DNA from 3 places in the Streptomyces sp. NPDC101234 genome. Region 2 is predicted to be linked to each of the others. Evidence: riboswitches for the same ligand, from Rfam matches in the RefSeq annotation. Region 2 holds a riboswitch; each other region holds the start of a gene.
The links. Region 2 has a riboswitch for cyclic di-AMP ahead of ACIRR9_RS51155 (M23 family metallopeptidase). Riboswitches for the same ligand answer to the same signal wherever they lie in the genome.
Positions count from the first base shown of each region.

Region 1: linked by a shared signal. The riboswitch ahead of ACIRR9_RS00580 (NlpC/P60 family protein) and the one ahead of ACIRR9_RS51155 (M23 family metallopeptidase) in region 2 are both predicted to bind cyclic di-AMP.
Region 3: linked by a shared signal. The riboswitch ahead of ACIRR9_RS21070 (peptidoglycan DD-metalloendopeptidase family protein) and the one ahead of ACIRR9_RS51155 (M23 family metallopeptidase) in region 2 are both predicted to bind cyclic di-AMP.

Region 1 is NZ_JBIWOA010000001.1:115,528-119,871, reverse strand. Features, by position in the region: gene pcrA (DNA helicase PcrA) at 1-2,040, opposite strand, end outside; cyclic di-AMP (ydaO/yuaA leader) riboswitch at 2,364-2,535, shown strand; gene ACIRR9_RS00580 (NlpC/P60 family protein) at 2,544-3,710, shown strand; gene ACIRR9_RS00575 (hypothetical protein) at 3,928-4,344, shown strand, end outside.
Region 2 is NZ_JBIWOA010000055.1:19,819-24,162, reverse strand. Features, by position in the region: gene ACIRR9_RS51165 (dihydrofolate reductase family protein) at 1-336, shown strand, start outside; tRNA gene ACIRR9_RS51160 (tRNA-Met) at 399-472, shown strand; cyclic di-AMP (ydaO/yuaA leader) riboswitch at 798-957, shown strand; gene ACIRR9_RS51155 (M23 family metallopeptidase) at 965-1,987, shown strand; gene ACIRR9_RS51150 (aldo/keto reductase) at 2,164-3,126, shown strand; gene ACIRR9_RS51145 (PrsW family intramembrane metalloprotease) at 3,482-4,344, opposite strand, start outside.
Region 3 is NZ_JBIWOA010000011.1:44,919-49,262, forward strand. Features, by position in the region: gene ACIRR9_RS21060 (SGNH/GDSL hydrolase family protein) at 1-666, opposite strand, end outside; gene ACIRR9_RS21065 (DUF6250 domain-containing protein) at 812-1,528, opposite strand; gene ACIRR9_RS21070 (peptidoglycan DD-metalloendopeptidase family protein) at 1,730-2,641, opposite strand; cyclic di-AMP (ydaO/yuaA leader) riboswitch at 2,646-2,807, opposite strand; gene ACIRR9_RS21075 (alpha-galactosidase) at 3,113-4,344, opposite strand, start outside.

The DNA.
Region 1 (4,344 bases), on a different contig from region 2:
CTCCTCCAGCTCCTTGGTCTGGCCGAGGGCGCGCATGTGCGGGAAGACGCCGTCCTCCATGCCCGTCAGGAAGACCACCGGGAACTCGAGGCCCTTGGCGGTGTGCAGGGTCATCAGGGTGATGACGCCGTCGCCGTTCTCGTCGTCGTCGGGGATCTGGTCGGAGTCGGCGACCAGGGCCACCCGCTCCAGGAAGTCGGCGAGCCCGCCGGGCTGTTCACCCTCGCTGCGCTCCTGCTCGAACTCCAGGGCCACGGCGGCGAGTTCCTGGAGGTTCTCGATCCGGGTCTCGTCCTGGGGATCGGTGGAGGCCTGCAACTCGGCGAGGTAGCCGGTGCGTTCGAGGATCGCTTCGAGGACGGTGGCCGGTCCGGCGCCCGACTCCACGATCGTACGGAGATCGTCCATCAGCGTGTTGAACCGCTTGACCGCGTTCGTCGACCGCGCGGCCATGCCGTACGCCTCGTCGACGCGCTTGAGCGCCTGCGGGAAGCTGATCTTCTCGCGCTGGGAGAGGGCGTCGATCATCGCCTCCGCGCGGTCGCCGATACCGCGCTTGGGGACGTTGAGGATGCGGCGCAGCGGGACGGAGTCCTCCGGGTTGGCGAGGACCCGGAGGTAGGCCAGGACGTCCCGGACCTCCTTGCGCTCGTAGAAGCGGACACCGCCGACGACCTTGTAGGGCAGGCCGACGCGGATGAAGATCTCCTCGAAGACACGGGACTGGGCGTTGGTCCGGTAGAAGACGGCGACATCGCCCGCCTTCGCGTCACCCGCGTCCGTCAGACGGTCTATCTCGTCGGCGACGAACTGGGCCTCGTCGTGTTCGGTGTCGGCGACATAGCCGGTGATCCGGGCGCCCGCGCCCGCGTTGGTCCACAGGTTCTTGGGGCGGCGGGACTCGTTGCGCTCGATGACCGCGTTGGCGGCGGAGAGGATCGTCTGCGTGGAGCGGTAGTTCTGCTCCAGGAGGATCGTCGTCGCGTTCGGGTAGTCCTCCTCGAACTGGAGGATGTTGCGGATCGTCGCGCCCCGGAAGGCGTAGATCGACTGGTCGGCGTCGCCCACCACGCACAGCTCGGCGGGCGGGAGGTCGTGCTCGGCGGGCGGTACGTCGGTGGGGTGCCCGGAGGTGCCGACGAGCTCGCGCACCAGCGCGTACTGGGCGTGGTTGGTGTCCTGGTACTCGTCGACCAGGACGTGCCGGAAGCGGCGGCGGTAGTGCTCGGCGACGTCCGGGAAGGCGCGCAGCAGGTTGACCGTGGTCATGATCAGGTCGTCGAAGTCGAGGGCGTTCGCCTCGCGCAGCCGCGACTGGTAGAGGGCGTAGGCCTGGGCGAGGGTCTTCTCGAAGCCGTCGCTCGCGCGCGCGGCGAAGTCCTCCTCGTCGACCAGCTCGTTCTTCAGGTTGCTGACCTGGGCGCTGAACGACTTCGGCGGGAAGCGCTTGGGGTCGAGGTCCAGGTCACGGCAGACCAGGGCCATCAGCCGCTTGGAGTCGGCCGCGTCGTAGATCGAGAAGGAGGAGGTGAAGCCGAGCTTCTTGCTCTCCCTGCGCAGGATCCGCACGCACGCGCTGTGGAAGGTCATCACCCACATCGCGTTCGCGCGCGGGCCGACGAGCTGCTCGACGCGTTCCTTCATCTCGCCCGCGGCCTTGTTGGTGAAGGTGATCGCGAGGATCTGGCCCGGGTGGACATGGCGCTCGCCGAGCAGGTGGGCGATGCGGTGGGTGAGCACACGCGTCTTGCCGGAGCCGGCACCGGCCACGATGAGCAGCGGGGAGCCGGCGTGCACGACCGCCGCGCGCTGGTTCTCGTTCAGCCCCTCCAGGAGCGCGGCCGGGTCCAGGGCGGGGCGGGCGGCGCCGTCGCGGTAGTAGGCGTCCCGGTCCGGGGGCACGTCGAACCGCCCGCCGAACAGATCGTCCGGAATCGGCTCCGGTACGTGCTCGTCCTCGGGCGGCGGCGGGGGTTCCTCCTCCTGGCCGCGCGGGGGCTGGAGGCTCGCCAGGAAGCTGTCGTCAAAGAGGCTGCTCATCGCTCTCCGAGTCTAGGACGCCCCACCGACAACCGGTCGCCACCCCGAAAACTCACCCCGGCCACCCGACGGATTCGGTCCATCACATTCAGCGATCGCAGGTCACGGGCGCCCTGACCCCCGACCGCCGAAGGAGTGAGTCGCTCACCCGAACCGAACAAGTCGTGACATACGCCACCTAAACAACCGCATCGCATGAGACTCAACACTCAGGTCACGAAAATGTATCGGGCATATCGCACATCAACCTTCACACGGACCACACGAGTTGGCTAGCGTGCCGGGCAGGCCGTACGACACCCACCGGCGAACGTCGCCGGGCCGCACGGCCTCCGCCGAGTCCGGTGCGCCGCCGCGCCGCCGGAGCCGGGGACCCACACCGACCTTGGGGTGAATCGGTCCCGACTTCCCACGGGGAACGGACCGTAGGGCAACCCTTCCGAAGCACCCGCCCGAACCCGACAGCTAACTCGGTAGGCGGAACATGGAAGGAGTCGCCCCCGTTGGCGTCGCACCGAAAGTCCCGACCCTCCGCAACGCGCGTAGCCGGCATACGCACCCCCGCCCTGGCCACCGCCGCCCTCACCTCCGTGGCCCTGCTCTCCCAGACGGCCAACGCCACACCCTCCGACGACGGCAAGCCGAGCCTGGAGGAGGTGGAGAAGAAGGTCGACGCCCTCTACCGGCAGGCGGAGTCGGCCACCGAGAAGTACGACGCGGCCAAGGAGAAGACCGGTACGCAGCGCAGGCAGGTCGACACCCTGCTCGACGACGTCGCCCAGCGGACCGACCGGTTGAACAAGGCACGTGAGGAACTGGGGTCGTTCGCCGCGGCCCAGTACCGGACCGGGGCAACGACCCCCGACACGGAGACCTTCCTGCTCGCGGACAATCCGCAGGACTACTTCGACGAGACACAGCTGATGAGCCGGCTGACCTCGCGTCAGAAGGGCGCGGTCGACGACTACGTCACACAGCAGTCGGCGACCATGAAGAAGCGGCAGGAGGCCGCCAAGAGCCTCCAGACGCTCACCGACACGCAGGACGAGCTCAAGACCGCCAAGACCACCGTCCAGACGAAGCTGGCCTCCGCGCGGGAGCTGCTGTCGCAGCTGACGGCCCAGGAGAAGGCACGGCTCGCGGAGATCGAGAAGCAGAAGCAGGAGGAGGCGGCGCGCAAGGCGGCGGAGCTCGCGAAGCAGCAGGCTGCGGCCGCGGCCGCAGCCAAGCAGGACAGCTCGTCCTCCTCGTCTTCGACGTCGTCCTCCAGCGGCTCCTCGTCCTCCTCGTCCTCCTCCGACTCCGCCTACGCCACGAAGGCCGCCAAGGCGATCGCCTTCGCCCGCGCGCAGATCGGCAAGCCGTACGTCTGGGGAGCGACCGGCCCCGGCTCCTACGACTGCTCCGGCCTCTCCCAGGCCGCCTGGAAAGCCGCGGGCGTCTCCCTGCCCCGCACCACCTACGACCAGGTGAACGCCGGCACCACCGTCTCCCTCGCCGACGCCCAGCCCGGCGACCTGGTCTTCTTCTACGACGACATCAGCCACGTCGGCATCTACATCGGCAACGGCATGATGATCCACGCTCCGAAGCCCGGCGCGTACGTCCGGGAGGAGTCGATCTACTACGGAGGCGAGTCGATCATCCACAGCGTGGTGCGACCGGCCTGATCATCTGCACGTCCGCGGGTGAGCCGGCCTTTTCTCGTCGTTCCTGCCCGCAGCCCGCTCCCCCAGCCCTCACCTCCGCCAACTCGGGTGGGGTGCAGGGCTGGTGAAGGCACGGCCGACAATAGGTGGTAGGTGCGCCGGGATCACTCGGTGCCGGTGTCCGCGGAGTCCGGGCCGTGTCCCGGTGCGCGAGGGGTCTCCTGTGGGGAATTGCGTAGTGGAGGACTTCGCCCGATCCCACGACCGGGCTGCGTGGTCCCGGCCCCTGGCGGCGGTGTTGGCCTGGGAGGCCCTGAGCGGAGACCTCGACCGGCTCGACGCTCTGCTGCGCCCTCCGTCCAGACCCCTCGCCGGCGCCGGGGACAGGCTGTGCGGGTGGGCACTCGCCGACGCCTCCGACCATGACGTGGCCCTCGAAGGAGACGTCGCCGGGTTCGACGCCCGCCCGCCGGCACCCGGATCCTTCCTCGGCGCCGGGGAGATGGCGTATGTGCTGGACGCCGTCCCGGAAACCGCCGGCGATGACGTGTCCCTGGCCCTGGCCGACCGGGCCGAGGCGCTGCTCGGGAACGGCGCCGGCCGTGATCACGACATGCCGCTGAGGGCCGTGACACTCCTGCTGGCCCGGCGAGGG
Region 2 (4,344 bases):
GAACTGGCCCGCGGCCACTCCCGGGAGGCCGGCGACCCCGTGGTCCACGCGGAGGAGGCGGCCCTGGCCAAGATCGACCCGGCCGACCCCCGCCTGCCCACGGCCACGGTCTACACCAGCCTCGAACCCTGCACCCACCGCTCCTCCCGCCCGCACCCCTGCGCCGAGCTGATCCTCAGGGCGGGGGTACGCCGGGTGGTGACGGCGTGGCGCGAGCCCGACACGTTCGTGGCGGCCGCCGACGGGACGGGGATGCTGAGGGACCGCGGGGTGGCGGTGGTGGTGCTCGGGGAGTACGAGGAACTGGCGAAGGCGCCGAACGCGCACCTCGTGTGACGAGGGCCCCTCGTAACCCGTGTGACTTCCCCTCTTCCGATGGCGTATGCTGGTTTCACCGACGCGGGGTGGAGCAGCTCGGTAGCTCGCTGGGCTCATAACCCAGAGGTCGCAGGTTCAAATCCTGTCCCCGCTACTGAAGGCCAGGGCCGGAATCCGAATTCTAGGATTCCGGCCCTGAGTCGTATCCCGTCCGCGCTGATGGGCGCAGCCTCGCCGCCGTCACACTCGGTGTCCGGACGACCGCCCTCCGCGTAACATCTGAGACACCATCAAAACGCGTGTGACTCCTGGTGTGAACAGGAGGTCCGGTCAACTCGCCCGTTTTTCGCCTGTCGTGGCAGGTAAGTCCATGCTGTGGAAGCTTAATGATCAAGGCGAACAGCTTGGAATCTGACGGCTGGGTCTATTAACGTTCGATAACGCAGCGCGGTCGTCCCAGCCGTCACCCGCGACGGCTCCGTGCGCACGCGCCGAATCCCGTGAGGGAACCGGGGAACCACCACCTTGGGGTGAATCGCGAGGCTACCGCCGGGTACAAAACGGCCGGTATACGCGCGTAGGAGACCTTCTGCTCCGAACCCGTCAGCTAACCCGGTAGGCGGCGGAAGGAAAGGAGTGCGCCCGCGTGGCGTCCAACCCACCTGCCCCGACAGCTCCGTTCGTGCCCAGCCAGCGGCAACCCGACACCTTCGGCTACGGCAGCTACCGCACCGACGAGGGCCCCTGGGAGGAGTGGAACCCCACCGAGGACTCCCTCGACCCGGTACGCGGCCGGCACCGGGTCGCCAAGCAGCGCGGCGGCGGGCTCGCCCGCAGCTCCACGGTTCTCGGCGTCGGTGTCATCGCCGCCGTCGGCGCGGGCGGCATGGCCAGCGCCAACACCGGCAAGCCGCCGGTCTCCATCTCCATGCCCGACCTGTCCTCCGTCGACTCCCTGTTCGGCGGGAACGGCGGCCACCAGGCCACCCAGACCGCGCTGAGCAGTGTCACCACGACGACCGCCACCGACGCGGACTCCTCCTCGTCCGACGCCGGCGAGGCGCTGCGCAACCGGATCATCGCCCAGGCCGAGCGGCAGCAGAACCAGCTCGACACCAAGGCCGTCGCCGCCGCCGACAAGGCGATCTCCGCCGCGGAGGCCAAGGCGGAGAAGGCGGCCGCGGCCAAGGCCGCCGACTCCAAGGAGAAGGCGCAGGCCACCGAGAAGCAGAAGGCCGAGCAGGCCCGGCTCGCCGCGCTGGCCAAGCAGTACACGCTGCCGGTCGTCTCGTACACGATCACCGGCACCTTCGGCCAGGCCGGCTCCATGTGGTCCTCCGGCTACCACACCGGCCTCGACTTCGCGGCCCCCACCGGCACGCTGATCAAGGCCGTCCACAGCGGTACGGTCACCGAGGCGGGCTGGGCCGGCTCCTACGGCTACCGCACGATCCTGACCCTGGACGACGGCACCGAGCTGTGGTTCTGCCACCAGTCCTCGATCGGCGTCTCGGTCGGCCAGAAGGTCTCCACCGGCGATGTCATCGGCCGCGTGGGCGCCACCGGCAACGTCACCGGACCGCACCTCCACCTGGAGGTCCACCCCGGCGGCCAGGCCACCGCCATCGACCCGATGACCTGGCTGCGCGGCAAGGGCCTCAACCCCTGACGGACACTTCCTGATCTCCGGCGGTCCTGACGACAACCCCCCCGACGTCAGGGCTGCCGGTCAGGCGTGTCGGGCCTGCTCCTGCCAGCTGCCTGCTCTCCGGCTGCCCTCCGCTTTTACGAGAACTTCGTATAGCCCCGGCATGGTGTGCCAGGTCACCGATGTTGAACTGAAGCATGACTGCTTCTTCCGCTTCCGCTTCCTTCCGTAAGCTCGGCGCCTCCGACCTGGAGGTCTTCCCGCTCGCCCTCGGCGGCAACGTCTTCGGCTGGACGGCCGACGAGGCCACCTCCTTCGCCGTCCTGGACGCCTACGCGGCCGCGGGCGGCAACTTCGTCGACACCGCCGACGCCTACACGGCCTGGATCGAGGGCAACAAGGGCGGCGAGTCCGAGACGATCATCGGCAAGTGGGTCAAGGCGCGCGGCAACCGCGACGACGTCGTCATCGCGACGAAGGTCAGCCAGCACCCCGACTACCTCGGTCTGTCGGCCGCCAACATCAAGGCCGCCGCCGACGCGTCCCTGCGCCGCCTCGACACCGACCACATCGACCTCTACTACACGCATTTCGACAACCCCGAGGTCCCGGTCGAGGAGATCATCGGCGCGCTCGACGAACTGGTGAGGGCGGGCAAGGTCCGGCACATCGCCGCGTCCAACATCACGCCGGAGCGCCTCCAGGAGTCCCTGGAGTTCTCCGACCGCGAGGGCCTCGCCCGGTACGTCGCGCTGCAGCCCCACTACAACCTGGTCTCCCGGGACACCTACGAGGGCCCCCTCCAGGACCTGGCCTCCCGCACCGGCCTCGCGGCGGTCCCGTACTTCTCCCTGGCCGCCGGCTTCCTCACGGGCAAGTACCGCCCCGGCACGACCGTCGACAGCCAGCGAGCGGGCCGCGCCGCCCAGTACCTGGAGTCCGAGCGCGGCCAGAAGGTCCTGACGGCCCTGGACGAGGTCGCCGAGACCCACAGCGCCCCGATCCCCACGGTCGCCCTGGCCTGGCTGGCGGCCCAGCCCACGATCACCGCCCCGATCGCCTCGGCCCGCACGGTGGAACAGCTCCCGCCCCTGCTGGCAGTCGCAGACCTCCACCTGACAGAGGAAGACCTGAAAAAGCTGACGACCGCATCGGCATGAGCTGACGGGTGGCGGTGGCGGTGGCTTCGGCATGAGCTGACGGGAGGCGGTGACGGTCGCTTCGGGGCGACGTCGGAGGGGTGTGGCACTGCTCTCCCCTCCGCCTCACGCCTCCTCTTCCGCCGCAACGGCGCGCACTCGCAACGGTGCGTTTCGGCGGTGCCGGGCGATCGTGGTCCTGGCGGAGAGCTTCGGCGGCGTCGGGCTGATGGCGGTGGCCTGGCGCCGTGGTCGGACTTCCGGGGCTGCTGCCTTCGCCGTTCACCCTCTACGCCCCGCACCCTCTCTTCCGCCGCAACGGCGCTCGGCCGTAACGGCGCATTCCGGCGGTGCCGATCGGCCGTGGCCCTGACCGCTACGTCTGGTACGGGTTGTACGTCGGATACGGTGCCGCCGTTCCGTACCATCCCGGCGCCCCGTAGACCGGCGCCGGGTATCCGCCGTGCCCCGGCCACCCGGCCGGCGCGGCCGTTCGGGCCGCGTACTCCAGTGCCGGTCGCGTGATCTCCCGTCGGCTCCACAGCTCCGTCAGGAGCTCCCGCTCGCGCACCACGAAGTCGGCCCCCGCCCGCCCCCGCTGCCCGCGCCGCCGCAGCAGTGCGAGCGTCGTCGCGTACCCCTCGTACTCGGCGACGGCCTTTCCCGCCGCCTTGCCGAAGTGGTACGCGGCGTACTCCCGGGCCATCTGTCGTGCCCGCATCGAGCCGAGGACGAACGGCTCGGCCACCCCGATCCACCCCGCGTAGACGTACGCCGGCAGCTCTTCCCGCACGGTCCGCAGTTCCCGCTGCCGTGTCCAGACCGCCAGCCAGGTCAGCAGCCCGAACACCGGCACCATGAACATGCCGTACACGGCGAAGAACCCGAACTGCCCGAAGGTCGACGAGCCGTTCCAGAACGCGTGCATGCTCATGGCGCACAGCAGCCCGGCGATCGGCAGCAGCACGCGCCGCGTCCGCTGCCGTTCCCCGGAGAGCGCGGCGATGCCGAAGCCGATGCCGGTGAAGACCGTGAACAGGGGGTGCGCGAAGGGCGACATGACGATGCGCACGAAGAACGTCGCGGCGGTGACGGAGGCGATCCCGCTGTCACCGGTCAGCTGGTCGGTCCCGAAGGCCGTACCGAGGTAGAGGATGTTCTCGGTGAACGCGAACCCGGTGGCGGTGAGCCCGGCTATCACCACCCCGTCGACGATCCCGGTGAAGTCCCGGCGGCGGA
Region 3 (4,344 bases), on a different contig from region 2:
GCGGGCCCAGTGCACATCGTCGCGGCGGACCTCCAGGGTGCCGCGGGGCGGCAGCGCCGGCCACGGCTGGTCCGGGTCGGCCGGTACCTCGACGCCGAGCACCTGACCGGCGCGCAGCGCCACGCGCGTGTGCCCCTCGGGAGAGAGGTGCAGCCGGTCGTCGTCCCAGGCCCGCCGGTCCTGCACGGTCTTCAGGGACCACAGGTCCAGGACCGGACAGCCGTACCGGTCGGCGATGGCCCGGACATGTCCGTTGTACGTGGCGATCTTGCCGCGCATGTGCTTGAGGACGGGCACGTCCCGGGTGTCGAATCCGGTGGTCACCATGACCGTGCCGACGGCCTCGGTCAGTCGGACCACGGCCCGCTCGAACCGCTCGGCCACCTCGTCCGGGTCGGTCCCGGGGCGGATGATGTCGTTGCCGCCCGCGCAGAAGGAGACCAGGTCGGGGGCGAGTTCCAGGGCCTGCGGCACCTGGTCCGCCACGATCTGGTCGAGCAGCTTCCCGCGCACGGCCAGGTTGGAGTACTCGAAGTCGCCCTCGGGCCGCCGGTCCGACAGCAGTACCGCGAACCGGTCGGCCCAGCCGACGAACGCCCCGTCGGGGCCTGGGTCGCCGACGCCCTCGCTGAAGCTGTCCCCCAGCGCCACGTACGACCCGATCACTGATGCATTGTCACTCTTCGAATCGTCTGCCACATCGGACCATGATTCACCTTCGGCTGTGACCTACGCGACCGTAATAAGGGGTTGACGATCGGTGAGATAAGACACTTTCAAATACTCTGCCAAGCCTGGAATAAGGCTCTGATCACCGGCGTTGACGGTTTGATCGCCGGACTCGGAAGTCGCTGATCCGAAAGTGGCTCCAGGTGGTCCGGAACGCGAAGTGCCCGCCCGTATAAGGCTCCGGGTCGGCGTAGTCGAACACCAGCCGGCCGTTGTTCCACCACCGTACGGCCCGGCCGTCGGAGACGATCCGGACGCGGTTGGGCCGGTTCGCGACGAGCAGGGGCTCGGTGTAGTCGTAGATCAGCGGCCGGACGCCGGGCTCGCCGACGTAGCGGCGCAGCCGGGTGGTGGTGTTGTAGTTGGCGCCGAAGCCGACGTAGTAGGTCTTCAGGTAGTCGTAGTCGGCGAGCGCGCCGGTGCGCGAGGGGGCGAACAGGTCGTCCGGGGAGCGCACATCGGTGGCGTTCCAGAAGTTGTTGAGGTCGGAGACGCGGTCGTCGGCGCCGCCGGCCGACACCGGGGTCGCGGTGTACTCCAGGACGTACGACCCTTCGAGCCGGCGCCGGAACCAGACGGTCGCGCCCGCGGGCACGTCGACCTCCAGGATCCCGCGGGCCGCGGTGACCGTGCCGCCCTGCTCCAACTCCACGAACCACTGGCCGAGGCCGTGGCGGAAGTCGTCGGCGGCGATCAGGCCGTGGTGCGGGGCGGCGGCGGTCGCGGGTGCGGCGGGAGCGAGGGCCGCGAGGGCGGTTCCGGCGGCCAGGACTCCGAAGGCTCGGCGGGTGGTCGTCATACGGCGGGTTCCTTCCGGGGCGGCACGGCGAGGGAGTGATAGAAAGCGCTTGCAGCCATGGAGGCCACTGTGCTGCCTCACCGCCCTCGCTGTCGATGCCCCGGACACACCCGCCACAGGAAAGCAACGCACCGAAGGCCGGACCCGGGGATCGGGGGTCCGGCCTTCGGAGTGTGTGTCGGGCCAGGAGCGGCGCCGGCGTCAGCCGACGGCGAGGCCCTTCGCGCGGAGGTAGGCGACCGGGTCCACGTCCGAGCCGTAGTCGGGGGTGGTCCGGATCTCGAAGTGGAGGTGCGGGCCGGTCACGTTGCCGGTGGCACCGGAGAGGCCGATCTGCTGGCCCGCGGTCACGGTCTGGCCGACCGAGACGGAGAGCGCGGAGAGGTGGCCGTACTGCGCGTAGTAGCCGTCGGCGAGCCTGATGACGACCTGGTTGCCGTAGGCGCCGCCCCAGCCGGCCGTGACGACCGTGCCCGTGCCGACGGCCTTGACCGGGGTGCCGCTCGGGACGACGAAGTCGACGCCCGTGTGGTAGCCGCTGGACCACATACTGCCGGCGACGTGGTAGCCGGTGCCGAGGGTGCCGCCGGAGACCGGAAGGGCGAAGCCGGCGGCGGTCGTGGTGGCCGAGGAGGACGACGAAGCGGCGCCGGACGACTGCGAGTCGGACCGTTCCCCGGAGCGGGAGTCCGAGGTCGAGGTGTCCGGCGTCACGGTGTGGCGGTCGCCGAGCGTGAGCTCGAGGCCGGGGTGGATCAGCGAGGGGTTGTCGCCGACGGCCTGCCGGTTGTCGGCGTAGAGCCGGTGCCAGCCGCCGCTGACGTGCTGCTCGCGGGCGATCTTCGCCAGCCAGTCGCCGGAGACCACGGTGTAGCTGCGGTGCCCGGAATACGCGGCGGCGGACTTCTTCACAGCCGCCCTCTTCACGGCCGTCTTCTCGACGGTCGGAATCGACTGCGCGGCCTTTTCGGACACGGACTGCACAGTGGCCGCGTGGGCGCCGGTGGCCCCCATGAGCGGCAGGGCCAGCGCTGCGCCACCGGTACCGGCGACGGCTATGGAGCGGGTGAAACGCTGGCTCTTGGGGCGGCGGTGCTTACCCTTCGCGGGCATGGCGCATTCCTCTCCGACGCCTGCGAGGTGAGCTGTCGGGTTCGGGCTGGAGCTGCCCGGCCACGCGAAAAAGACGTGACTACACCCCTAGCCGTCCCGGGAACCGGAACAGGCGGTCTTACCTGGTGGGTCCCCCGCTCCTGCCGGGCACGGGTGAGTGTGTGGGGACTCCGGACGGCGGCAGGATTCGGCGTTCCGTCCGGATGTGCGGCGAACGTAAGCGAGCAGGACGCGCGTGGACAAGGGACCGGTTCCCGCTGTCGGAGTTCCACTTGATCCGCTACGGGAATTCCCGGTCACCCTCCGTGAATTCCGTCCGCGCGCGTTTTTCGATTCCCCTGAAAAGCTCGCGAATTACGTGGACATGACGCGCGACGGACGGTCACGAATATGACGCTCCTCACGCACGTCACACCACGTCCCCTTATTTCAGGCCGAGTTATGGCGAAGGTGCTAATTCAGACATAAGAGTCAGATGCGGCGTAGCTGGATTACCGTCGCATCCAGGTCACCCTTCAGGCCGACCCGCAGCCCGTGGTGCAACAGCACGGCACCTCGGTACACTTCGCCGGTTTCGCGGCATTCGTACGATGCCGTCGGGTCCAGTCCCTGCAGCCGCAACGCCGGCACCGGCTCGCCGTAGCTCTGCGCCTGGAGCCAGGCGAGGACGACGGTCTCGTCGCCGAGCGTGTACTGCACGGCGCTGAGCCCGCCGGTCGGCGGCCGCAGCCGGAACTGGTCGCCGCGCTGCACCAGGGGCCGGATCTCCTTGTAGAGCTCCACCCAGCGGCCGGCCTCGGCGAGCTCCTCCTCGGTCCACTGCGAGAGGTCGCCACCGACGCCGAGCGCACCCGCCATGGAGCTGACGAAGCGGAAACGCAGCGAGCTGACCCGGCCGTTGAGCTGGTGGTTCGGGCTGTCGGTGACCCAGGCGGACATCACCCGGGCAGGGTGGATCTGGCTGAAGCCGTGCTGGATGGCGAGCCGGTCCAGCGGGTCGGTGTTGTCGGAGGTCCACACCTCGTCGGTACGGGTCATGATGCCGAGGTCGATCCGGCCGCCACCGCCGGAGCAGGACTCGATGGCGACGTTCGGGTGGGCCGCGCGGATCCGGTCGAGCAGGGCGTACAGCCCTCGCACATGGTCGACCCAGAGGCGCTGCGGGTAGGGCTCGCCGGGCCAGCCCGCGTCGGTGAAGCAGCGGTTGAAGTCCCACTTGACGTAGTCGATGGGGGCGTTGGACAGCAGGGTGTCGAGCTGCTGCCAGAGGTACTCCTGGACGTCCTCGCGGGCGAGGTTGAGCACAAGCTGATTACGGAGTTCCGTCCGCTTCCGCCCCTCCTGGTACTGGACCCAGTCGGGGTGCGCGCGGTACAGGTCGCTGTCCGCGTTGACCATCTCGGGCTCGACCCAGATGCCGAACTGCATGCCGAGGGCGTGCACATAGTCGGCCAGGGGCTTGAGGCCCTTCGGGAAGCGGTCCGGGTTGGGGGTCCAGTCGCCGAGGCCCGCGCGGTCGCTGGTGCGGGCGCCGAACCAGCCGTCGTCGACCACGAAGAGCTCGACACCGATGGCGGCGGCCCGCCGGGCGAGGGTGGCCTGCTGCTCCTCGGAGATGTCGAAGGTGGTGGCCTCCCAGGAGTTGAACAGCACCGGCCGGTCCTGGTCGGCGTCCGGGATGATGTACGCACGCTGGTAGGCGT